3 regions of the Bulleidia sp. HCP3S3_C9 genome follow, and region 3 is predicted to be linked to each of the others. Evidence: a T-box and tRNA genes for the amino acid it is inferred to sense, from the RefSeq annotation. Region 3 holds a T-box; the other regions hold tRNA genes.
What was found. A T-box is a leader RNA that pairs with one kind of tRNA and senses whether it is charged. The one in region 3 lies ahead of serS (serine--tRNA ligase), so its partner is inferred to be a tRNA-Ser.
Positions count from the first base shown of each region.

Region 1: it has a tRNA-Ser gene. The T-box ahead of serS (serine--tRNA ligase) is inferred to sense a tRNA for this amino acid. The anticodon was not compared.
Region 2: it has a tRNA-Ser gene. The T-box ahead of serS (serine--tRNA ligase) is inferred to sense a tRNA for this amino acid. The anticodon was not compared.

Region 1 is NZ_JBQHWJ010000007.1:15,130-23,594, forward strand. Features, by position in the region: gene ACTND6_RS02570 (cache domain-containing sensor histidine kinase) at 1-830, shown strand, start outside; gene ACTND6_RS02575 (substrate-binding domain-containing protein) at 836-1,792, shown strand; gene ACTND6_RS02580 (galactose ABC transporter substrate-binding protein) at 1,795-2,808, shown strand; gene ACTND6_RS02585 (DUF6553 family protein) at 2,787-3,401, opposite strand; gene ACTND6_RS02590 (sodium-dependent transporter) at 3,477-4,829, shown strand; partial or broken gene tnpA (IS200/IS605 family transposase) at 5,030-5,550, shown strand; gene ACTND6_RS02600 (FMN-binding protein) at 5,612-5,971, opposite strand; tRNA gene ACTND6_RS02605 (tRNA-Ser) at 6,095-6,185, shown strand; gene aroD (type I 3-dehydroquinate dehydratase) at 6,408-7,145, shown strand; gene ACTND6_RS02615 (DUF2779 domain-containing protein) at 7,186-8,465, shown strand, end outside.
Region 2 is NZ_JBQHWJ010000028.1:13,549-22,013, reverse strand. Features, by position in the region: gene asnS (asparagine--tRNA ligase) at 1-244, shown strand, start outside; gene ACTND6_RS06350 (ABC-F family ATP-binding cassette domain-containing protein) at 299-2,164, shown strand; gene ACTND6_RS06345 (diphosphate--fructose-6-phosphate 1-phosphotransferase) at 2,232-3,899, shown strand; gene ACTND6_RS06340 (MerR family transcriptional regulator) at 4,038-4,406, shown strand; gene ACTND6_RS06335 (DUF4230 domain-containing protein) at 4,390-4,995, shown strand; tRNA gene ACTND6_RS06330 (tRNA-Ser) at 5,053-5,138, opposite strand; gene ACTND6_RS06325 (PadR family transcriptional regulator) at 5,250-5,564, shown strand; gene ACTND6_RS06320 (DUF4097 family beta strand repeat-containing protein) at 5,561-6,394, shown strand; gene ACTND6_RS06315 (TldD/PmbA family protein) at 6,403-7,779, shown strand; gene ACTND6_RS06310 (metallopeptidase TldD-related protein) at 7,776-8,465, shown strand, end outside.
Region 3 is NZ_JBQHWJ010000001.1:30,562-39,026, forward strand. Features, by position in the region: gene ACTND6_RS00170 (nucleoside deaminase) at 1-62, opposite strand, end outside; RNA gene ffs (signal recognition particle sRNA small type) at 62-160, opposite strand; gene serS (serine--tRNA ligase) at 245-1,546, opposite strand; T-box leader at 1,582-1,800, opposite strand; gene ACTND6_RS00185 (hypothetical protein) at 1,879-2,103, shown strand; gene gyrA (DNA gyrase subunit A) at 2,198-4,699, opposite strand; gene gyrB (DNA topoisomerase (ATP-hydrolyzing) subunit B) at 4,712-6,703, opposite strand; gene recF (DNA replication/repair protein RecF) at 6,700-7,794, opposite strand; gene yaaA (S4 domain-containing protein YaaA) at 7,791-7,991, opposite strand; gene dnaN (DNA polymerase III subunit beta) at 8,123-8,465, opposite strand, start outside.

The DNA.
Region 1 (8,465 bases), on a different contig from region 3:
CTATTTCGGGTTTATCACAAGGAAGCAAAAAAGGATTGGAAATATTGCCAGGTGCTACGTCTGAAGTAAAACACCTGGGGGAAGTGATTCATTTTTATGAACAGAGTAATGAAAGACTTGTACATGATATTGTAAAAGAACAGGAAGAAAAGAGAAAGAGTGAACTGGATGCCTTACAGGCACAGATCAATCCACATTTCTTATATAACACATTGGATTCCATTGTCTGGATGATTGAAGAGGGTGGAAAGCAGAAAGATGCAGTATTTATGATTACTGAACTTGCTTCATTGTTCCGTCTATCTTTATCTAAAGGAAAAACAATCATTACGATTGCGGATGAAATCAAGCACGGCAAAAACTACATGAATATTCAGGCAGTACGATTTAAGAATCACTTTATATATGATTTTGATATTCCTGAAGAAATTGAGAAGTATTGTACAGTGAAACTGATTGTTCAGCCTATTCTTGAAAATGCAATATATTATGGTGTGAAAAATATGGATGAAGATGGAGAAATCCATGTTAAAGGCTGGAAAGAAAATGATGATATCTATATTACAGTCAGTGATAATGGATTTGGTATTCCTGAAGACTATCTGAAAACAATTCTTTCAGATACGGAACATAAAAAGGCACATGGTTCTGGTGTTGGCTTAATTAATGTTCATAAGAGAATTCAGCTTAGATTTGGTGAGCAGTATGGGATATCCATTGCTTCTGAATTGGATGAAGGAACATGTGTTACAATTCATATTCCAGCAGTTCCTTATACAGAAGAAAACCAGAAAGCTCTGGAAGATGGAACATATTTTGAGAAGGAGTGATATCAATGAAGAAAAATAAACCATTCATTATTACAGTTGTCATTCTTTCTATTGTAATTATGTCAACGATATTTGCCTTGCGTTCTCCAACAATTGAAAATGTATATGAAATATCAGTCATTGTTCCAAATTCTTCCAATAATATGTGGAATCGCTTTGAGTCTGGTGTTAGAGAAGCTATGGACAATGAAAATGTCATTGTGAATATTGTCAATACAACAGATATGGAAACCCTGGCTGATCAGAAAAATCTGATTGATAAGGAAATTAGAAATGGAACGGATGGATTGATTGTAGAATTTATTGCTTCCAATGATACAGAAAAAGTTGTGGATGATATTGTTTCTAAAACAAATCTTCTATTGTTGAATACAAAATGTGCAATGTATGACATTGATCTGAAAAAAGTTGATACGGTAACACTAGATGATGAATTGATTGCGACAACATTAACTTCTCAATTGTTTGATCAGGTGGGAAGAGATTTAAGATTTAAGCGTGTAGGGATTCTTGCGAATAATGTTGATCAATATAATATGAAAAAACGTCTAAATACTGTAGAAGATATTTTAGATCACGCAGGTGCGAAAATTGCCTGGGTTGTCAGTGGCAGTTCTTTGGAAATGGAAGAACAGTTGAAGTTTGTAGATATTCCAAATTATGTGATTGGATTAAACAGTGTTTCTCTTGATTCTGGAATTGATTTTGCGAAGAAATATAACATTCCTTTATATGGTATTGGTGAATCGGATCAGAATGTTAATGCATTAGATGAAGGAATTATTCAATCGATGCTTGTTCCGGATGTGTTTATGATGGGATATAATTCTGTTCAGTTAATGGTGCAGAGAATCAAGTTTCCTCATGAAAGAAAAGAAAAAATTATTGATTTTTATACGATAAACAAAGAAAATATGTTTTCTAAACAGAATGAAAGTATTTTGTTTCCGATTGGAGATTAATCATGCGTAAAGTATTGTATGGATTATTAACAGTGATGTTATTTTTAACAGGCTGTAAAGAAAAGATAATTGAAGAAAAGCAGAAAATTCGTATTGGTATTTCCTATTATGATTCTTATGATCCATTCATTATGGAATTATCATCTAGAATCGAAAAACAATTAAATGAATACGAAAATGTGATTGTAAAATCGGTTGATTCTGAAAAATCGCAATCAACACAGAATCGTCAGGTTTCTGATATGTTAAGTGATTCTTATGATGTGATTTGTGTCAATCTTGTTGATCGAACTGCACCGAAAAAAATTATCAGTATGGCAGAAGATTCTAATGTGCCAGTTATCTTCTTTAATCGAGAACTGGTATTACAAGATCTAGAAAGCTGGACAAGACTATATTATGTAGGTGCGGATGCAGGTGAATCTGGAAAGATGCAAGGTGAAATTGTTTCTGACTATATCAAAGAACATCCAGAAGTTGATAAGAATCAAGATGGGAAAATTCAGTATATTATTTTAGAAGGTGAAACCGGACATCAAGATGCAATTGTCAGGACAGATGTGTCGATTCAAACAATTTCAGATGCAGGCATTGTTCTAGATAAATTAAGCTTTGCGATTGCTAACTGGAATAGAAGTCAGGCATGTACAAAAACAAAACAGTTATTATCAAAATTCAATACAAATATTGAATTGATCATGGCAAATAATGATGAAATGGCAATTGGTGCAATTCAGGCATTGACTGAAACTGGAATTGCGAAAGAACAATGGCCAATTGTGATTGGTATTGATGGAACAGAAGATGGACTAGAACAGGTGAAAGAAGGAAATATGATTGGCACTGTCTATAATGATGGAATCAAGCAGGCAGATGCGATTGCAGATTTATCCATTGCACTCGCAAAAAACGAATCGTTAGATTCGTTTAATTTAAAAAATGGAAGATATATTCGCAGTCCTTATCAAAAAGTAACAATAGAGAATGTAGATGATTATCTTAAATTGCTGCAGTAATCATTCCAATACTGTTCACCATTTTCAAGCATCTGTTGATATGTTTCAACCATAATATCATGAAGCTCTTTGCATTCATCTTCAAGCAAGAAAGATGCAGGGAGTTTTTTTGTGATGTGATCGATGTCTCCCGCAATACGCATCGCAACATTTTTATCACTGACATGACCGATTCCCACGGCAACCTGCTTATAGGAATGGGAATCAATACAGGAAAGAATAAATTCCTGGGCAAAGCTTTTCCATTCTTCATGAAGAATGGGACTTCTTTCATAATTCAGGATACATAGATCTTCCAGACATTGTCTGAATTCTTTTTCTATTCTTTTTTTATTAAAGAAATGAATGTTTTCTGTTGTTAATGTCTTCGAATTAATCCATCCACGCATAAACAAATCAGCACGTTTATGATCTTTTAGACATACAAAACGTTTTTGTAGAAGCTGTAATCGGTTTTGGTCATCTACTGAATCAGGATTCTTTTCAATATAAGACTTTAAAATGTTTTCTCTTTCATTGATATCCTTGATTTCATAATAATGTTCAGGCCAGTTTTCAAGGTAATTTAAATTGATTTCTTTTTTTAATAACATATATTTATTATAGCTTGATTTGAAAAAAACATAAAATGACGGTATTATTTTTTCTGTTGAAAAAATGGGGAAAATATGAAAAGAGAGAAATTTGGATCACGCATTGGCTTCCTGCTTGTATCTGCAGGATGTGCAATTGGTATTGGAAACGTATGGAAATTTCCATATCTTGCTGGACAAAACGGTGGGGGCTTTTTTGTTCTGTTTTATTTGTTGTTTTTAATTATTATGGGTTTACCTGTATTAACGATGGAATTAGCAGTCGGCAGAGCATCGAAAGCTTCTGTTGTACAGGCATATGAAAAACTAGAGCCGAAAAATTCATTCTGGCATATCCATGGATGGGTGTGTATTTTTGGATGCTTGATGCTGATGATGTATTACACAACAGTATGCGGATGGATGATTGCGTACTTTGTTAAGTTTTTACAAGGTACATTTAATGGTATTTCTACTGAAGCTGCGAATATGGTTTTTTCTAATATGCTGGCCAGTCCAGAAGAGCTGCTTTTATATATGGCAATCAGTGTTTTTGGTGGTTTTGCGATATGTTCTTTTGGTTTGCAAAAGGGTCTGGAAAAAATTTCTACGATTATGATGAGCGCACTCATTGTATTGATTGTTGTTTTAGCTGTACATTCCTGTCTGTTGCCTGCAGCAAAGTCAGGTATTGCATTTTATCTTTTGCCAAGCATGGAACGATTAAAGCAGGCAGGAATATCAACTGTCATTTCTAATGCGATGAATCAGGCGTTCTTTACATTGTCATTAGGTATTGCGGCGATGGAAATCTTTGGGTCATACATGTCTAGTGAAAAAACGTTAACAAGCGAAGCATTTACGATTGCTTCCTTAGATACGTTTATTGCTTTACTGGCTGGATTGATTATTTTCCCGGCATGCTTCTCATTTGGTGTAGATCCTGATGCTGGACCGTCTTTAATATTCATGACATTGCCAAAAGTTTTTATGCATATGCAGGGTGGACAATTATGGGGAACATTGTTTTTTCTATTTATGTCATTTGCGAGTTTTTCAACTGTGATTGCGGTTTTTGAAAACCTGATCTCTACAACAATGGAAAACTTTCAATTTTCTAGAAAGAAGGCAGTACTCATCTGTTGCGTCATTGTATTTGTTATGAGTATTCCATGTGCACTTGGATACAATGTTCTATCAGATGTACATTTGATTGGAGGAAGAGATATTCTAGATTCTGAAGACTTCCTTGTATCAAATTTATTGCTTCCTGGAGGTTCATTGATCTATTTATTGTTCTGTACAACAAAATGGGGATGGGGATTCGATTCATATATGGAAGAATGTAATAAAGGAAACGGAATGCATTTATCAAAGAAGCTTAAGCCATACTTTCAATACGTATTGCCGGTGCTGATTTTAATCATTCTGATACAAGGACTGTTATAAAATTTATTTGAATGGACTATGCCAGTGAAATAGAATTCACTGGCTTTTTAAATGTCTGTTAGGGCGTTTAATAATACCACGTACTATGCGCGTGGATAAAAGAGCTTTAGCGTTGGGCGATATAGTATAAAAAATCTCCAAGTCGTAAGATAGAAATGGACTGACAACCACAACTATCAAAAGACAAGGAGAAGATACCTATGAAAATAGATAACACACAAAGTTTATCGCATACAAGTTATCGGTGCAAGTATCATATAGTGATAGTGCCCAAATATAGAAGAATGGTGATATATAATCGTTTGAGAAGAGATATCATCGAAATATTGAAAGTATTGATTCAAAGAAAACCTGATGTACGTACCATTGAAGGTGAGGCGTGTCCAGATCATATTCACATGCTACTAGAGATACCACCAAATATCTGTTATCAGAAATTATGGGATATTTGAAAAGCAAATCAACATTGATGATATTCGACAGACATGCAAATTTGAAATATAAATACGGGAACAGACATTTCTAGGCAAGAGGATATTTTCTTGATACAGTTGGAAAGAATGAAAAAGTAATAAGAGAGTATATTCAAAACCAACTGCAAGAAGACAAATTAGCAGATCAGATGAGTATGAAGGAATTTATAGACCCTTTTACGGGTGAGCCTGTAAAAGAAGGCAAGGGAAAGATTCCTTATAGGGCGAGAGCATACCACGTCTTTTAGGCGTGGTTATGTGATATATTGTGAACTAAAAAAGGATGCGTATTTGCATCCTTTAAAGTGCTTATTCGTAGTCGCTTGCGTTTAAGCCGGCAGCTTCTAAAGCAGCTTTCGCTGCATCCTTGATTGCATCAGAAGTGACTGTTGCACCAGTCACACCATCAACACTGATTTTGTTTTCCTTTACAATTTCACCAGGTAACTGATCAATAGCATTTGTGCCGATTCCTTCTGTTTCTCCAGCACCGTCAACGGAACATTCAGTGATTTTACCATCTTTTAATGTTAAAGTAACAGTAACGTCACCCATACCTTTTGCTGTACCTTTTGTTGTTCCAGAATATGCAGAACTCTTTGAAGAAGAACAAGCAGTGAGTGAAGCTGCCATAGCAATTGCAACAAGACTATTTAATAATTTTTTCATTTATTTTTCCTCCGTATAATGGCATTATATCGAGGAAATTTGAAAATAACAACGCTTTTACAAAAATAGATATAAAATAATGTTTGCTTTTCATTCTAATCTGTTGTAAACTAGATAAGCAATGCAGGATTACCCAAGCGGTTGAAGGGGCGGGCTTGGAAAGCTCGTAGATCGGGAAACCGGTGCCAGGGTTCAAATCCCTGATCCTGCGCCATAGATGAGTATCTGGAGACAGATACTTTTTTTATATTTTATTGCGTTGTAAAATGTTTGAGGAATATGAAAAAGAATAGAAAATTCAAAACAAATCTGTTGAGAGGTTTTTCCAGATTTCAGAAATTCTGGATTATTTTGCTTCTTTTATTATTAGCTGTTTCTTTATGCTTAACAGTGATTCAATTATTTATTTTGTTATTGATGCGATAAAGGTGAATATATGATTGTAAGAAATATAGAATTTGGGAATGGAACACCTAAGATCTGTGTTCCTGTCATGGGGAAGAATCTTCATTTATTAGAAGAGGAAATCTCTAATTTGCAAGGGTTGAAATATGATCTTGTTGAGTGGAGAATTGATTTCTATGAAGATATGGATCAAGTAAAAAATGATATTTATGTAATACGTGATCTTCTAGGAGAAACACCATTACTTGTAACATGTCGAACACAAGATGAAGGTGGAAATGTCTGCGTGAGCAAAGAAGAGTATTGTTCTCTATTGAAACCGGTGATTTCTAGTCAATGTTGCGATCTTGTTGACCTTGAATGTTTTCTAGATGAAGAAATCATTACTTCACTTGTAAAATATGCACATGAAAATGGTGTGAAAGTTATTATGAGTAATCATGATTTTTCAAAGACTCCTTCCTATGAAGAAATCATGTATCGCTTTTCTAAAATGGAACAAATGCAGTGTGATATTGCTAAAGTAGCATATATGCCAAAAGACAGTGATGATGTTTTGACACTTTTGCGTGCTACAAATGATGCCTCCAGAATGATGTCTTGCTTACTTGTATCAATGTCAATGTCTCAATTAGGTGTTATTTCAAGAATTTCTGGGGAATTTTTTCATTCCTGTATGACATTTGGGTGTGCAGAGAATGCAACTGCGCCAGGTCAATTAGAAGCAAATGTTTTAGCTGGTATCCTGGAAGCTTTGCATCAACGATGAAACAAAGATACTTGTGTGTTACAATAACGTAGGTGATTTTATGTTTCATATTAGTGATTGTAAAAAGTTTTCTAGATGTCCGCGCTTATATTTCAATGATTTAAAGGATGATACGACAGAATATCATCCATTTGTTCGTTTGGATGAAAAAGTAAGTGACCTGGCAATTCAGAAATTAGGAATTCAAGAATATTTTCTTGGCAGTGTTGGTGATGAAGCACAAAAAGCATTGGATGCTTTAGAAAAGTATGAATGGTTGGTAAAGGCTCGTTTTGAGTATGATTCTCTGCGTGTGAAAGTACCATTTCTACATCGTACAAATCGTGGATGGGATTTGTATTTTCTATTTATTGGTATTTATCCACATACAAATGATCTCGCATTTTATACAGATACTTTATGGGTATTGGAAAATAATGGCATTCAAATCAATGATATTTACATGATTCACCTGAATGGTGAATATGTTCGTGGAAAACAGCTTGATCCAGAAAAGCTGTTTGTCGTGACTGACTGTTTCTATAATAATAAAAATAATCCGACGCAGCCAATCAAGCCAACACTTCTGCAGGCAATGAAAGATGTGCATCCTTTACTGGAAGAGATGAAAAATACAACACTGGAAGATTTAGAACCTCCTGTTAGAACGAATAAATGCACAGGAAGAAGCAAGTGTATTTATTATGAACAATGTTTTCCACATGAAGAAAAGATGGAGGATAATTCCATTTTGACGCTGATTGCTTCAAGTGAGAAATATAAGATGCTGGAAGAAGGAAAACGCTATTTAAAAGATGCTGATATTGAACGCATTGAAGGAAGCAGACAACAATTTGCTCAAATCTGTGCAGATTTGAATGGAGGATTGTTTGTTGATCATTTAGCTTTACATTCCTGGCTGTCAAAGATTCAATATCCAATTGCATTTTTAGATTTTGAATGGGAAAGATTTGCTATTCCACCATACATTGGGATGAAGCCGTATGATGTCTTGCCATTTGAATATGCCTTGATTATCATGCATGAAGATGGCTCCTTGCAGAAAAAGATTTATCTTAATATTCATGATGATCGTAGAGATATGGCAGAAAATCTGACAAAAGATATTCCATCAACTGGAACAGTCATTGCATATAATGCAGAAGGAGCAGAAAAAGTGAGAATTCAAGAATTTGCACAACTGTTTCCTGATTTAAGCAAGAAGCTTTTATCCATCAATGAAAGGATGGAAGATCTGCAATTGCCATTCTTGTCTGGAACTGTATATGATACAAGAATGAGAGGACAATGGTCTTTGAAATCTATCATGTCTATGATGGA
Region 2 (8,465 bases), on a different contig from region 3:
CGTTGGAGAACTTGTTGGTGGTTCTCAGCGTGAAGAAAGACTTGAAGTTCTTGAAGCACGTATGGATGAACTTGGAATGAACAAGGAACATTACCAATGGTATCTTGATTTAAGAAGATATGGTGGATGCCAGCATGCTGGATTCGGTCTTGGATTTGAAAGACTTGTTATGTATATCACAGGTATGGAAAACATCCGTGATGTCATTCCATTCGCAAGAACACCTAGAAATTTAAATTTCTAATCATAAATAGACAAGGGATGGAACAAAACTTCCATTCCTTTTTTGGAGAAATATATGTTATATCAAATTTCAAAAGCATCAAAGTATTATGGTGCAGATACTGTATTTGAAGATATTAATTTTGAAATCAAAGGAAATGAAAAGATTGCACTTGTTGGAAGAAATGGTTGTGGAAAAACAACATTTTTAAGATGCATGTGTGGTGAAGAGAACTTTGATAAAGGTACGATCAATATGCAGAATGGAACACGTATTGGCTATCTTGCACAGAAAGTACTTGAACATGATGAGTGGACTGTAGAACAAGAGTTAATGACAATCTACGAGCCTTTATTTGCCCTGCAAAAGAAAATGAATGCTTTAGAAGAACAAATGGCAACAGATTATTCTGAAAAGATCATGATGCAATATGCACAGATGCAGGAACAGTTTGAAGCAATGAATGGCTATAACTGGCAGTCTGAAATGAATACCGTTTTTACCAAATTTGGATTTTCTTTAGAAGATCTGAATAAAACCATTGGTACATTTTCAGGCGGTCAGAAAACGAGAGTTGCGTTTGTTAGATTGTTATTGAGTAAACCAGATATCTTATTACTGGATGAACCTACAAACCATCTAGATATCGATGCAATCGAATGGCTGGAAGGATATGTGAAAAACTATCCGAAAGCTGTTGTGATTGTATCGCACGATAGAATGTTCTTAGATCATACAGTAGAAGTTGTCTACAATATGGAATATGGAAAAATGAAACGCTACGCAGGGAATTATTCTTCATTCACAATCCAGCGAGACAATGATCTGGAACGTCAGCAGAATGCATATCAGCGTCAACAGAAAGATATTGAACGTTTACAGCAGTTGATTGAAAAGTTCAGATACAAAAAAAACAAGGCAGCATTTGCACAATCAAAGATCAAGTATCTAGATCGTATGGAAAAGCTGTCTGTTGATCAGGCAGATACAAAAACATTCCATGCACACTTCACTCCGGCAATCAAAGGCGGAGAAAAGGTACTGGAAACAGATCACTTAAAGATTGGCTATGACCATGTATTAACAGACGTGACTATGAAGATGCGACGTGGGGATCGTATCGCTATTATTGGTCCAAATGGAACAGGGAAATCAACATTTGTGAAAACATTAATGGAAATCATTCCTTCTTTAGGTGGTTCCTATCTATTTGGTCATCAAATTGAAAAAGGATACTTTGATCAGCAATTAGCACAATTCTCATCTGGAAAAACAGTTTTAGAAGAATTATGGGATGAACATCCAGACTTAGATCGTACAGAAGTTAGAAGTGTCTTGGGACAATTCTTATTCAGTGCGGATGACGTATTTAAATCTGTAGATGTTTTATCAGGTGGAGAAAAAGTACGTTTATCTTTCGCAAAACTGTTACTTGAACATGCAAATCTATTAATTCTCGATGAACCTACAAACCATCTGGATATCCCTGGAAAAGAAGCTTTGGAAGAATCTTTAAAAGACTTTACAGGTTCTATCTTATTTGTTTCTCATGATCGTTATTTTATTCAACAATTGGCAACTGGTTTAATTCGATTTGAAGATGGAAAAGCAGAGTTTATCGATCAGACATATGATGAATATATGCAAAGTGAAAATGCAAAACCAGTTTTATCAAGTTCACATGAAGAGGAAAAACAAGTAACTTCTGAAGCAACACGTAGACAGATTTCACCAGAAGCAAGAAAAAGAGAACTCGCAAAACTGGAAAAACAGATTGAAGAAAAAGAAGAAGAATTAGAAGATATGCGCGCATTACGCTTTGAACCAGAATACTATCAGGACTATACAAAGATGAATGCACTGGATCAGGATATTGATGATATCCACAATGAAATTGCACATCTGGAAAAGAAATGGGAAGAATTGATGGAAGAAATGTAGTTCTTTCTATTTACGATAATCGCAAAATGCATTAAAATTTGTTTGTTTGAAAAGGAGAAAAAAGAGAATGAATATTTCACCATTACAAGCTGAAAGATTAAAGTATGCTCCAAAATTACCTGGCATGCTAAGAAACGGTATTTCAGAAATCTGCGTTAAGGAAGGCGAAGCAACACAGTCTGTTGCAGATCAGGAAAAGATCAAGGCTTTATTCCCTAACACATATGGAGAAAAGGAAATCACATTTGAAAAGGGTACAAACACATCTGCAGCTAAGAAGCAGGTTGTTGGTGTTATCCTCTCTGGTGGACAGGCACCTGGCGGACACAACGTTGTTTGTGGTCTATATGATGCTTTGAAAGCAACAAGTGCTGAAAATGTACTTTATGGATTTAAGAATGGTCCAAGTGGATTATTAGATGATGACTATGTAGAATTCGATGATGAATTTATCAACCAGTATAGAAATACAGGTGGATTTGACATTATTGGATCTGGCAGAACAAAGCTTGAAACAGAAGAACAGTTCGCAGTAGCTGCAGAAGTATGCAAGAAGCATGGTATTACAGCTATCGTTATCATCGGTGGTGATGACTCAAATACAAACGCTGCAGTATTAGCAGAATATTTTGCTGCACATAACACAGGTGTTCAGGTGATTGGCTGCCCTAAGACAATCGATGGCGACCTTAAGAACGAAGATATCGAATGTTCTTTCGGTTTCGATACAGCTACAAAGACATATAGTGAAGTTATCGGTAACATTGAAAGAGATGCTAACTCTGCTAAGAAGTATTGGCATTTCATCAAGGTTATGGGACGTTCTGCTTCTCACGTAGCTCTTGAATGTGCTCTTGAAACACAGCCAAACATCTGCTTGATTTCTGAAGAAGTTGCAGCTAAGAAGATGTCTTTAGCTTCTATCGCTGACTATATCGCTGATAGTGTTGCTGCTAGAAGTGAAAAGGGTATGAACTTCGGTGTAGCAATTATTCCTGAAGGTGTAGTTGAATTCGTTCCTGAATTCTCAGTATTAATTGGAGAAATCAATGAATTATTAGCTGGAAGCAAGGCTGATGAATTCAATGCATTACCTACATGGAAAGACAAGTATGCATTCATCGAAAAGGGATTAACAGCTGAATCCATGGCAGTATTTGCTATTCTTCCTGAAACAATTCAGCAGCAGTTATTCTTAGAAAGAGACCCACATGGAAACGTACAGGTTTCATTAATTGAATCTGAAAAGTTATTCTCTGCTCTTGTAAAGGCTAACTTGGAAGAAAGAAGAAAGAACGGCAAGTACAATGGCAAGTTCAATGCATTACACCACTTCTTTGGTTATGAAGGAAGATGTGCATTCCCATCTAACTTCGATGCTGACTACTGCTATTCATTAGGTTACAATGCATTCATGCTCATCCAGTATGGATACAATGGATACCTCTCCAAGATCTCTAATCTTTCCAAGCCAGCTGAAGAATGGGTAGCTGGTGGTATGCCAATCACTAAGATGATGAACATGGAAAGAAGACATGGTGAAGATAAGCCAGTTATCAGAAAGGCTCTTGTTGAATTAGACGGTGCTCCATTCAAGTACTTTGAAGCACACAGAGCTGAATGGTCTGTTGAAACAGCTTATACTTATCCAGGTGCTATCCAGTACTATGGACCAAGTGAAGTTTGCGACCTCACAACAAGAACTCTTGCTCTTGAAAAGGGTTTGATGAAGTAATCATTTCTATTTGAAGACTTTAGGATGATCCTAGAGTCTTTTTTGTATGCGCGAAAAAAACATATTTCACTCTAGGAGGAGAAGCATCAAATAGCACTTGACCGTTCCCTGAAGGAACGGTTTTAAAATGCTTTTTAGATGTCCAGGCAAAAGATGAAAACTGTGAATGAAGTATGTTTAATGATGCATGTTACAAGGAAAACGTTGTATTACTACGACAAGGTTGGTATACTGAAACCAACGATTCGTGCTGGGAAACAGAAAGCAAAGCTTTATGATGAGGAGCAATTACTGAAACTACAGATGATTTTAAAGTATAAAAAAGCAGGAGTATCTCTTGAGCGTATTAAACAAATGATGAATGAATCTAACAAAATCAAAGTGCAAGTATTAGAAAAGGTGATTGTTCAAATGAATCTTGATATCGAAGCAATGAATCACAGAATTCATTATGCTGAAAAGCTCATCCATGAATTAAAGGAGAATGATGATGAAACAATTGAATGAAGCAACAAAAAGAATACTGACAATCGTATTGATTGTAGTTTTTACTGTTGGAGGATTATTTATAGGAACAAAAATTGGTAATAAAGAAGCGCAGACTGATGGAAAGACAGCTAAACTGACATTTGAAGACATTGGAGAATTAGCAACACAGAGTGCCTACTGTACGGAAATTGAAATGATTGCAGATGGGCAGAAAGCATTTGGTCTTGATATCCCATTTACACAGGCAAAGCAAATTTACTCTTATGATGTCAAAATCAAAGCTGGTTATGACTTTACAAAAATTACATATGATGTGGATGAAGAGAAGAAACTGATTACAGTAAAGCTTCCAAAGGTACAGACATTATCAAAAGATTTGGATACATCTAGTTTCAAGGTATACCATGAACAGGATTCTATGTTTACGACAATCAAGCTGGAAACACAAAACAAGGCATTACAGGAATTGATTGATCGTGCAGAAAAAGATGCAATTGAAAATGGCTTATATGAAGAAGCTGAAAAGAATGCAGAACTTGTTTTAAAGGGATTCTTTGCTTCTGAATACAATACAAAAGAATATAAGATTCAATTCGAAACAGAATAAGTAGAAGTTACATGCTTCTGCTTTTTTAATAAAAAAACCATCCTAATGATGGTTCAGCGGAGAAGAAGGGATTTGAACCCCCGCACGCTTTCACGCCTGTCGGTTTTCGAAACCGATCCCTTCAGCCTCTTGGGTACTTCTCCATAGCGAAAATTATTATATCATATTTCTTTTGAAAAATAATTTTAAAACTTACATAATACTTCTTTACAAGTAATACTATGCGATATATAGTAATAACAGGAGGTGTAAATATGGATGCACAGCTAAAAAGAGGTATTTTAGATATTTGTGTACTCACTGCATTATTAAAAGAAGACTCTTATGGATATAAGATCATAAAAGACCTGCATGATGTCATAGACATTTCTGAGTCTACGTTATATCCCATTTTAAGAAGACTAGAGAAAAATGGCAGCTTAACAGTATATACAGAAGAACATAATTATCGCCTACGTAAAATGTATCATATTACACCAGCTGGTGTAAAAAAGATTAAGGATTATTTAGAAGATCTTCAGGAATTAATGAATATATATCACTATATTCAAAAGGAGGCCAGACAATGATTGAAAACTACTTGAAGGAACTAGAAAAAGTATTAAACGATAATGCATATGATGATGTACAGAGTGTTATTGAATATATGAGAGAATTCGCAGAAGATAAAAAAGAAGAAGGTGAAACAGAAGAAGATATTATCGTATCTTTTGGTACGGTGGAAGACGTTGCATCTTCTATCCTTCAAAAGGAAATTAAAGCAAAAGAAATCGCTTCTTGCTTGAAAGAAATAGATGTACGTATGATGAGCGCAGATATTACATTTCAAGTCAAAGATGTGAATGATGTGGAAGTTAATTTTACTGATCCAAAACGATTTACAATTATTGATAAAGAACATATATTACGCATTCAAGAAAAGAAATTAAAAGATGGCTTCTTTTTTGGTAATCACAGTGCAGAAGTGATTGTGAATGTTCCTTGTAATGTTCGCTATGAAAAGATTAGAATTGAAGGTGCTTCTTCAGATGTAACGCTTTCCAGTATTTCAACTGATAAACTGAAAATTGAAGTAGCATCTGGTGATGTAGAAATGAAAGATTGTAATATTGAAGATATGCATTGTGAATGTGCATCTGGTGATGTTGATATTAAATCTTCGACAGCACATGATCTGCATATTGAATGTATATCTGGAGATATTGAAATTAAGAATATTTCTACTTACAATATGGAACTGGAAAGCGTGTCTGGAGATATGGAAGTTCTGATCAGCGATGATGAGAAAAACTATACGGTAAGAAGCAATCAATTATTCCGTTCTAGAAAATATGGAAATGGAAATAAAAAGATTGAAGCAACGACTATCTCTGGAGATATCGATATCGATTTTGAGTGAGGGTGAATATGATAAATGAATTTTTAAAATCTAGAATCGAAGATGCAAAAACACTTGTACAAGAATTAAATGAGACATATGAATATGTCAGCATTCTTGGCAATTACGTCAAAACAAAGAAAGCACTCATAACAACGGTATCCTCTTCGATTGATGAATTGGATAATGAATGCGGATTTGTAATCAAGGTGTATAAAGATGGTCATTACAGTGAATATTCCTGCGATGATATTCGTGGACTGCATGCTGAAAATGTTATTGATGCGATAACAATTTCAACACCATTTGCGACAAGTATCCCATGCTTAAAAGAAAATAAACATGTAGAATCTTTTGCTAGAGAAGATGCCTCTTCCTTGAGGGATGAAGAAATCTATCAGCGACTAAATGCAATCAAAGAGTATGCACATGCAAAAGATCCAAAAGTTATTCAAGTCGGATGTGTATTTATGAAACGTGAAACTTCTAAGATCTTTGTTTCCACAAATAAATGCCTGGATCAGAAATATGACTGGTGTAATGCTATGATGCAGGTTGTTGTACGTGATGGAGATAATATCAAGATGAACTTTACTGGAGAGGGAGAAGTAGACAGTCAGCTTGTCCTGGATAAGATTGATGCAGATAAAGATGAAGTGATTGATATTGCATTGAAACTGTTAAATGCACGTCCAATTGAAGCAGGAACATACGATATCATCTGTGATCCAGCAGTTGCGGGTTTAATTGCACATGAAGCATTTGGACATGGCGTGGAAATGGATATGTTTGTAAAAGAACGTGCCAAGGCAGTACAGTACGTTGGGAAAAGAGTAGCAAGTGATGTTGTGAATATGTATGATGGTGCAGCTTCCTGCGTTTCTGCAGCTTCCTATTTCTTTGATGATGATGGCGTTGAAGCTGGCAAAACAAATATTATTAAAAATGGTATTCTGCAAACGGGTATTTCTGACTGTCTGAGTGCAATGGAACTTGGGACAGCACCAACAGGAAATGGAAGAAGAGAATCTTATAAACGTAAAGTATATACAAGAATGACAAATACATTCTTTGATGCAGGCAATGATTCTGTAGAAGATATGATTAAATCAATTAAACATGGATATTACTTATGTCAAAGCAATAATGGGATGGAAGATCCTAAAAACTGGCAGATCCAGTGTACTGCAGGATATGGAATTGAAATTGTTGATGGAAAACTGACAGATCATATTGTTGCTCCAGTTGTGATTTCTGGAAGTGTTGTAGACTTGTTAAACTCTATTTCAATGGTATCTAAAGATGTTCATATCTTTGGTATGGGAATGTGTGGTAAAGGACATAAAGAATGGGTATTTGTGTCTGATGGTGGACCATATTTGAAAGGAAAAGCAAAATTATCATGATGAATACAGAAGAAATCGTACAAGTATTAAAAAATCATTCAGATTTATCTGATTATGAATATACAAAAGTTACAAAGAATGCAAGTGAATTATTCTTTGTGAAAAAGAAGATGGAATTAAACCGTGTTGTAAATACAGATACAGTTTCTATTGTTGTATATAAAGATGTAGATGATAAAAGAGGAAGCAGTATGATTGCGGTAACTAGTGCTGATGATGCTGATTCTTTAAATGCTAAAATTACTGCTGCTGTTAAAAAAGCAGAAACAGCTTTGAATCCATATTATCCTTTAGCATCCAATCAAACTTCTTTGATCAAGGAATCGGCAAATAAAGAATCTTTAAATGCGATTGCTTTAAAAGCTGCTGAAGCAATTGATGAGGCAAATCAGTCAAGTGAGAGCTGGCTGAATGCAACGGAAATCTTTGTCTATGTTACACGTACAGAATTTTTGAATTCTAATGATGTACATCATGTAGATACAAAGTTATCTGTTGAATTTGAAACGATTCCTACAAGTAGTCATAACAATGAAGAATTTGAATCATATAAATATTACAGAAATAACACATTTGATAAAGCATCTATTGAACAGGATATCCGTGATATTCTACATTTAGTAAAGCAAAGAAGTATTGCCAGGACGATTGATACAGTGAATATTACAAAAGATACACCAGTATAC
Region 3 (8,465 bases):
ATTTTTTTTGCTTTATAAGCTTCTTTCAAAGCTTCTCTCATATATTCATTTTCACGATTCATAATAATAAAAAAATGGCACACGCGATCAGAGGCTCGTATGGCTGCTACCTTCCGGTCCTGACCAGGTTAGAAACATGACTGCTGTGCCGTTAGTATTATATATGATTCAGCTTTGAAACTCAATCTTTATTTAAATTGTTTCACGTGAAACAAAAATGAGTATCTTACGATACTCATTCAGATTAGAAATTCTTTTTCTTTTCTGCTACTGGAATCACTTTCATTCCACCCATGTATGGACGTAATGGTTCAGGAATTCTAATAGAACCGTCAGCATTCAAGTTGTTTTCTACAAACGCAATTAACATTCTTGGTGGAGCAACAACTGTATTGTTCAATGTATGTGCAAAATAGTTACCCTTTTCACCCTTTACTCGAATACCAAGTCTTCTAGCCTGTGCATCACCTAAGTTAGAGCAAGAACCTACTTCAAAGTATTTTTTCTGACGAGGAGACCAGGCTTCAACGTCACAGCTCTTTACCTTAAGATCAGCAAGGTCACCAGAACAGCATTCCAATGTTCTAACTGGAATATCTAATGATCTGAAGAAATCAACAGAGTTCTTCCATAACTGATCATACCAGTATTTAGAATCTTCTGGTTCACATACTACAACCATTTCCTGTTTTTCAAACTGATGAACTCTATAAAGACCTCTTTCTTCAATACCATGTGCACCTACTTCTTTTCTAAAACATGGAGAATAAGATGTTAATGTATAAGGAAGATCTTCCTTCTTTAAGATTTGTCCAATAAATCTTCCAACCATAGAGTGTTCAGATGTACCAATCAAATAAAGATCTTCACCTTCAATTTTATACATCATGTTCTGCATTTCTGCAAAGCTCATAACTCCACTGACAACATCACCATGGATCATGAATGGTGGTACAAAATATGTAAATCCACGATCAATCATGAAATCACGTGCATAAGCTAGAATGGATGAATGTAATCTAGCAACATTTCCCTTTAAATAATAGAAACCATTACCAGATGTCTTACCAGCTGAATCAATATCAAGACCATCTACCTTTTCAAGGATATCTGTATGATATGGAACTTCAAAATCAGGAACAAATGGTTCACCAAATTTTTCAATTTCCTGGTTCTCACTATCGTCTTTACCAATTGGAACAGATGGATCAATGATATTTGGAATCACATACATTCTCTTTTTGATTTCTTCATTCAATTCAGCTTCTCTCTTTTCGAGAGTCTCCATTTCATCGCCCATTTCTTTTACTTTGGCTTTTACCTGTTCTGCTTCTTCTTTTTTTCCATCACGCATCAATAAGCCAATTTCTTTAGACATCTTGTTACGATCAGCACGTAAAGCATCACCTTTTGCTTTTACAGCTCTGACTTCCTTGTCGAATTCAGCTACTTCATCAACCATTGGAAGCTTTTCATCCTGGAACTTTTTTTTAATATTTTCTTTTACAAGTTCTGGATTTTCACGAATTAATTTAATGTCAATCATGTTTATTCTCCTTTACAAAATAAAAACATCATCCACAAAGGGACGATGTGTGTAATCGCGGTGCCACCCTTTTTGTTTATAGATTGTTTCACGTGAAACAATTTATAAGCCTCTTCATTTCCGTATAACGGTCGGAGCCGGAAAGTATTGGTTTCTCTCAAAGGCGGATTCAATCAAACTGCATCAGTTTTCACCAGCCACTGATTCTCTACAATTTACAGTTTTTCATTACTATTCCTTCTCTACGAATTAAAAACATTTAATCATTCAAGATAGCAATTGTCAAGTCATGAATGGGATGATATTATGAAAAAAATTGAGGTATTTTAAAAATGAAAAGTAAAAGTAATTATGAGAAAAGATTAGAATATAACAATACATATAATAGAAATAATTATCGTTCTTTTTCCATAAGATTACATAATGAAAATGAAGCAGATTTAATTGAATGGATTGAATCACAAGATTCAGTAAAAGAATATCTTCTTTCACTAGTGAGAAAAGATATTGAAAAATCTAAAAAGAAAGAAAAGAAAAAGAAAACATCTAAAAAATAGATGATTATGCATGCATGTTACATACACAATCATCTATTAACTAAAATAAAAAGAATGTCTATGAATTTAATTTATCATAAACATTCTTTTTTATTTATTCTTTTGTTTCCGATGATTCTTCTACCTGATCTTCTTCAGAATCATCTTCTGGATCTAAGATAGCCACGTTAGAAACGCCTTCTCCATCTTTGATATTAATAAACTTAACACCAATTGTATTTCTGCCTACAACAGATACTTGTTTCAAAGAAATACGAATGATAATACCTGCATCAGTCATAATCATACAGTCTTCATCACCATTGATACTTCTCATTGCAACTAGCTCACCAGTTTTATCTGTCAGATTTGCAGTTCTTACACCCTTTGCACCACGACTTGTAATGCGATAATCACTTAAATCAGACTTTTTGCCAAATCCATTCTTTGTGATTGTAAGAATATATTTTCCTTCTTCATTTGTAGCTAAGCCAATGACTTCACCACCATCAACATTGAATCCTTTTACACCCTTTGCTGCTCTACTTAAAGGACGTACTGTTTCTTCATTGAATCTAACAGCTTTGCCATTGCTTCCTGCAATGATAATTTCCGCATGACCACTTGTAGCCTTAACAAATGCTAATGCATCATCATCATTAAACTTGATTGCAATCTTACCGTTTTTATTGATGTTTTCAAATTTTTCTACAGATGTTCTCTTTACAAGACCCTTCTTTGTCGCAAAGAATAGATATTTTTTTTCTTCGGAGTCGCTGTAAGGAACCAAAGCACAAACTTTTTCATCTCTAGAAATAGATAATAAGTTAATGATTGGCAATCCCTTAGAAGTTCTAGAAAATTGAGGAATGTTATATCCCTTGATTCTGAATACTCTACCTGAATTAGTGAAAATCAGTAAATTATCATGCGTAGACATATGAATGAATAATTCGATATTGTCATCCTTATTCAAATCCATTCCCTTGATACCTTTACCGCCTCTATTCTGTACTTTATATGTATCAGATGTCATTCTCTTGATATAGCCATTTGAAGACATTGTAATAACGATATCATCCACAGGAATCAGATCTTCATCTTCCATTTCTGCAGAACCTTCAATAATGGTTGTTCTTCTTTCATCAGCATATTTAATCTTCACTTCAGTTAATTCATCTTCAATGATTTTTTCAACGCGCCAATGATTTGCGAGAATATCCTTAAAGTCTGCAATCTTCACTAATAAATCCTGGTATTCACTTTCAATTTTTTCACGTGCCAGACCTGTCAATCTTCTAAACTGCATATCTAGAATTGCTTTGCATTGAATATCAGATAAGCTGAATTGTTCCTGCATTCTACTTGTTGCTTCTGCATCATCTCTAGAAGAACGAATAATATGAATTATTTCATCTAAATGATCAACCGCAATTCTTAAACCTTCTAAAATATGTGCTCTTGCTTCAGCTTTTTTCAAATCATATTTTGTACGATTAACAATAACTTCATCCTGATGATCAATATATCCCTGTATCATCTCTTTCATTGAAGCAGTTCTAGGAACCTTATCAAACAATACAACGTTATTCACACTGAAATTAGACTGTAGAGGAGATAATTTATACAACTGATTTAAAATCACTTCAGGCTGTACATCTTTTCTCAATTCCATAACAACTCTAACACCATTCATGTTAGATTCATCTCTAAGATCAGTGATACCTTCAATTTGCTTTTCACGTGCAAGTGCAGCTATTTTTTCAACCATGCTTGCTTTATTTACAGCGTAAGGAATTTCCGTAATAATAATTCTTCCTTTACCATTAGGCATTCTATCAATTTCAGTTTTCCCACGCATAATGATAGAACCTTTCCCCGTTTCAAATGCTTTACGAATGGCAGATTTTCCTACAATATATCCACCCGTTGGAAAGTCAGGTCCTTTGATATATTCCATCAGTTCTGTCGTTGTAATTTCAGGATTATGCATCTGTGCAATGATGGCATCAATTGTTTCTCCTAAGTTATGAGGAGCAACATTTGTAGCCATACCAACCGCAATACCCATAGAACCGTTAACAAGTAAATTAGGCATTCTTGCAGGCAATACATCAGGTTCAAGATCTTCGCCTTCATAGTTAGGTGTCATCTTAACCGTTTCTTTTTCCAGATCTCTCAGCATTTCCATAGAAATCTTAGATAGACGAGCTTCTGTATAACGCATCGCAGCAGCACCATCACCATCCATAGAACCAAAGTTACCATGTCCATCAATCAGCATTTCTCTCATATTCCATGATTGCGCCATATATACCAATGCACCATAGATAGAAGAGTCACCATGAGGGTGATATTTACCCATTGTCTCACCAACAATACGCGCACATTTACGGTATGGCTTATCTGGTGTGTTATTCATTTCATTCATTGCGAATAAAATTCTTCTTTGAACTGGCTTTAAACCATCTCTAACATCAGGCAATGCACGAGAAACAATAACTGACATAGAATAGTCAATAAAGTCTCTCTTCATTTCTTTCGTTAAACTTTCTTCTGTAATTTTTCCTGGGTCAAATTTTGACTCATCAAATTCCATAAAATCATCTCTAGCCATTCATTGACCTCCTTAAATATCCAATTCTGCGAATTTCGCATTTTCAATAATGTAGTTTTTTCTAGGCTCTACTTCATCACCCATAAAAATACTGAAATATTCATCTGCCTTTTCAGCATCATCAATATTTACACGAATTAATGTACGGTTCTTAGGATCCATTGTTGTTTCCCATAGCTGTTCCGCATTCATTTCACCAAGACCTTTATAACGCTGCGTAGAGATACGATCTCCTAATTCTTCTCTAATACGCTCCATCTGTTGTTCCGTATATGCATAACGTACTGTATTCCCCTTCTGTGCCTTATAGAGAGGAGGCTGTGCGATATATACATGTCCCTGTTCAATAATAGAACGCATATAACGATAGAAGAATGTTAATAATAGAATACGAATATGAGCACCATCGACATCGGCATCGGTCATGATAACAATTTTGTTATATCTCAATTTAGAAGGATCTGTTTCTTCTAAGAAACCACATCCAAAAGCTGTAATCATAGAACGAATTTCATTATTATCAAATACACGTGCCTGTCTAGCTTTTTCTACATTCAAAATCTTACCTCTTAAAGGTAGAATTGCCTGGAAATGAGAATCTCTGCCCTGCTTAGCTGAACCGCCGGCAGAGTCACCTTCGACAATATAGATTTCACAGATACTAGCATCTTTAGAAGAACAATCTGAAAGTTTTCCAGGAAGAGAAGAAACTTCCAATGCAGACTTTCTTCTTGTTGCTTCTCTTGCTTTTTTTGCAGCAACACGTGCTTGTGAAGCTACCATAGCCTTTTCAACGATTGCTTTACCTTGATCAGGATTTTCTAATAAGAATCTTTCCAGCTGTGCTCCAAAAATATCTGAAACAATTTTTCTTACAACTGTATTACCAAGCTTTGTTTTCGTCTGTCCTTCATATTGAGGATCTGGATGCTTGATAGAAATAACTGCAGTAATCCCTTCTCTACAGTCATCTGCAGATAGATTATCATCTTTATCCTTTAGAATCTTTGCATCTCTAGCATACTTGTTAATTGTTCTGCTTAAAGCATTATTAAAGCCTTCTAAGTGTGTTCCACCTTCAACAGTATTGATATTATTACAGAAAGTATAGATTGCTGGATTATAGCCATCGTTATACTGACAAGCTACTTCTACCTGAATATCTTTTTCATATCCTTCAGCATAGATGACATCTTGATGTACAACTGTTTTAGATTTATTTAAATATTCAATATACTGCTTTAATCCACCTTCAAAATAGAAATCATAATGCTTCTTTTTATCTTCTTCCTGTCTTTCATCATTGAATACAAGACGGATACCTTTATTTAAGAAAGCAAGCTGTCTTAAACGGTCACGAATAATTTCATGGTCATATACAGTTGTTTCAGTGAAAATCGTTGGATCAGCAAGGAATTTAACAACAGAACCATGTTTACTTTCATCACATGTTCCAATTTCTTTTAATTCACCTACAGGATGACCTCCATTTTCAAATCTTAGATAGTATTCTTTACCATCATGATATACATGTACTTCAAGCCAAGAAGAAAGCGCATTCACAACTGACGCGCCTACACCATGTAAACCACCAGAATACTTGTAGGCACCGCCACCAAACTTACCGCCAGCATGTAAAACAGTAAAAATCGTTTCAATTGTAGATTTACCTGTCTTACTGTTTTTACCCGTAGGCATACCACGACCATCATCTTCAACAGTAACTGCGTTATTTTCGTCAATCGTAACTGTCACTGTAGAAGCATATCCCGCCATAGCTTCATCAATACCATTATCAACGATTTCCCATACTAAATGATGCAGACCTTTTGATGATGTAGAAGCAATGTACATACCTGGTCTTTTGCGAACTGCTTCTAGACCTTCCAGAACCTGAATTTCAGAGTCATTATATTCCTCAGTTACTTTAGAATCTAAAGTACCGCCAATGACTGCTTCACTTCCATCTTCAGTTTTTATAACGATTCCTTTTTCATCACTCATACATTACCTCCTGTCGTATTTATAATATTTCCATCAGCCACTTTAAATATCTTCATATTCTCATTTCTGAGAAATTCAGGTATTTCTGTCGTAGTGATGATACATTGATAAGATTTACTTACCATTTCTATTAATCTCTTTTGTCTTTCATAATCCAGTTCACTTAATACATCATCCAGCAATAATACTGGCTGCTTATGTGTTTGTTTCGTTATGAAATTTAAAAGAGCCATTTTAAATGAAAGAACTGTCATTCTTTTTTGTCCCTGTGAAGAGATTTGAATCAAAGGCTCATGATTCATTTCAAATAACATATCTTCACGATGAATTCCAAAAGAAGTTACATGATTCTCAATATCCTTCTGGCGATTGTTTCTATGTCCCAATAAGATATTTTCATAAGAAATATCACTGTCTAAACAACATTTATATTTTAAATGTACATCCACAGGATCATCAGATAACCTGTGATAAATATTTGTAATATAAGAATCTATGCTATCAATAAAATTCTTTCTTTCCTGAATGATCATAAATTCATATTTAGAAATATTTTCATCAAATGTATCTAACAGTAACTGGTTTACAGTTTGTTGTTTTAAAAGACTGTTTCTTTGTTTTAACGTTGTTTGAAATTTTGATAAAGCTAATAGATACGTATTAGAAATTTTTGATATTTCCTGATCCATTACTTTTCTTCTTTCTTTTGGAAAATCAGAAAAAATATTCAGATCATCAGGTGAAAAAAGAACAACATTCAGCATTCCAACAAATTCACTGCTTTTCTTAACTGGTTGATGACGAACCAATAGAGTCTTTCCCTTTAAATGAATCACGCATTCAATTTCATTACTCTTTTCTCCATCAAGAAACGTACATTTAATATCAGAAAACAATTCGCCTTTTTTGATTAACTGTTTATCATCTAAAATACGATGACTTCTAGTAAGAGATAGATAAACAAGACTTTCTAGTAGATTTGTTTTTCCTTGCGCATTCTTTCCAGTAATTACATTCATTCCCTGATAAAAATCAATGGAAGAATATTTATAATTTCTGAAATTACGTAAAGTTACATTCTGAATGATCATCCAACAACAAGTTTTCTTCCTTCTACTGTTACTGTGTCACCAGGATATAATTTTCTACCTCTACGATTTTCTTCAATGCCATTGACGAGAACCTTATTTTCCATTAAATAGATCTTCGCTTCGCCACCAGTAGAAATGATATTAGACATCTTTAAGAACTGATCTAATTTAATGTATTCTTTGTTTAATTTTTCCATAGAATTCTCCTTTATTCAGGCACATAAAAAACCTTATAAATTATATCATAAAACCTCTTAAAAGTCCTTTGTTTATCACACTTTTCTAAAGATATTACAATATATTTACAAGGTTAAAATAATTAAAGAAATCAGTTATAAGTTCTAACTGGAAGAACTAACTGGATCACGCTGTCATCATCTAGATTTTTAAGAATAAATGGCTTCATTTCACCAGTGAATTCAATGATGATTTCATCATCTTTTAAAGCTTTAGCGGCATCCATTACATAGTTTCCAGAAAAAGAAATATTCAATGGATCACCTGTCCATTCAGCATTTAATACTTCTCTTGATTCACCAATTTCCTGTGATTTGTTTGTAATCACAACTTCATCTACAGAACACTGCAGTTTATTGATTGTCATATTATCATTCTTGATGAATGTTGTACGGTCAATTGCCTTGATCAGATCCTGACGATTCATCTTTAAA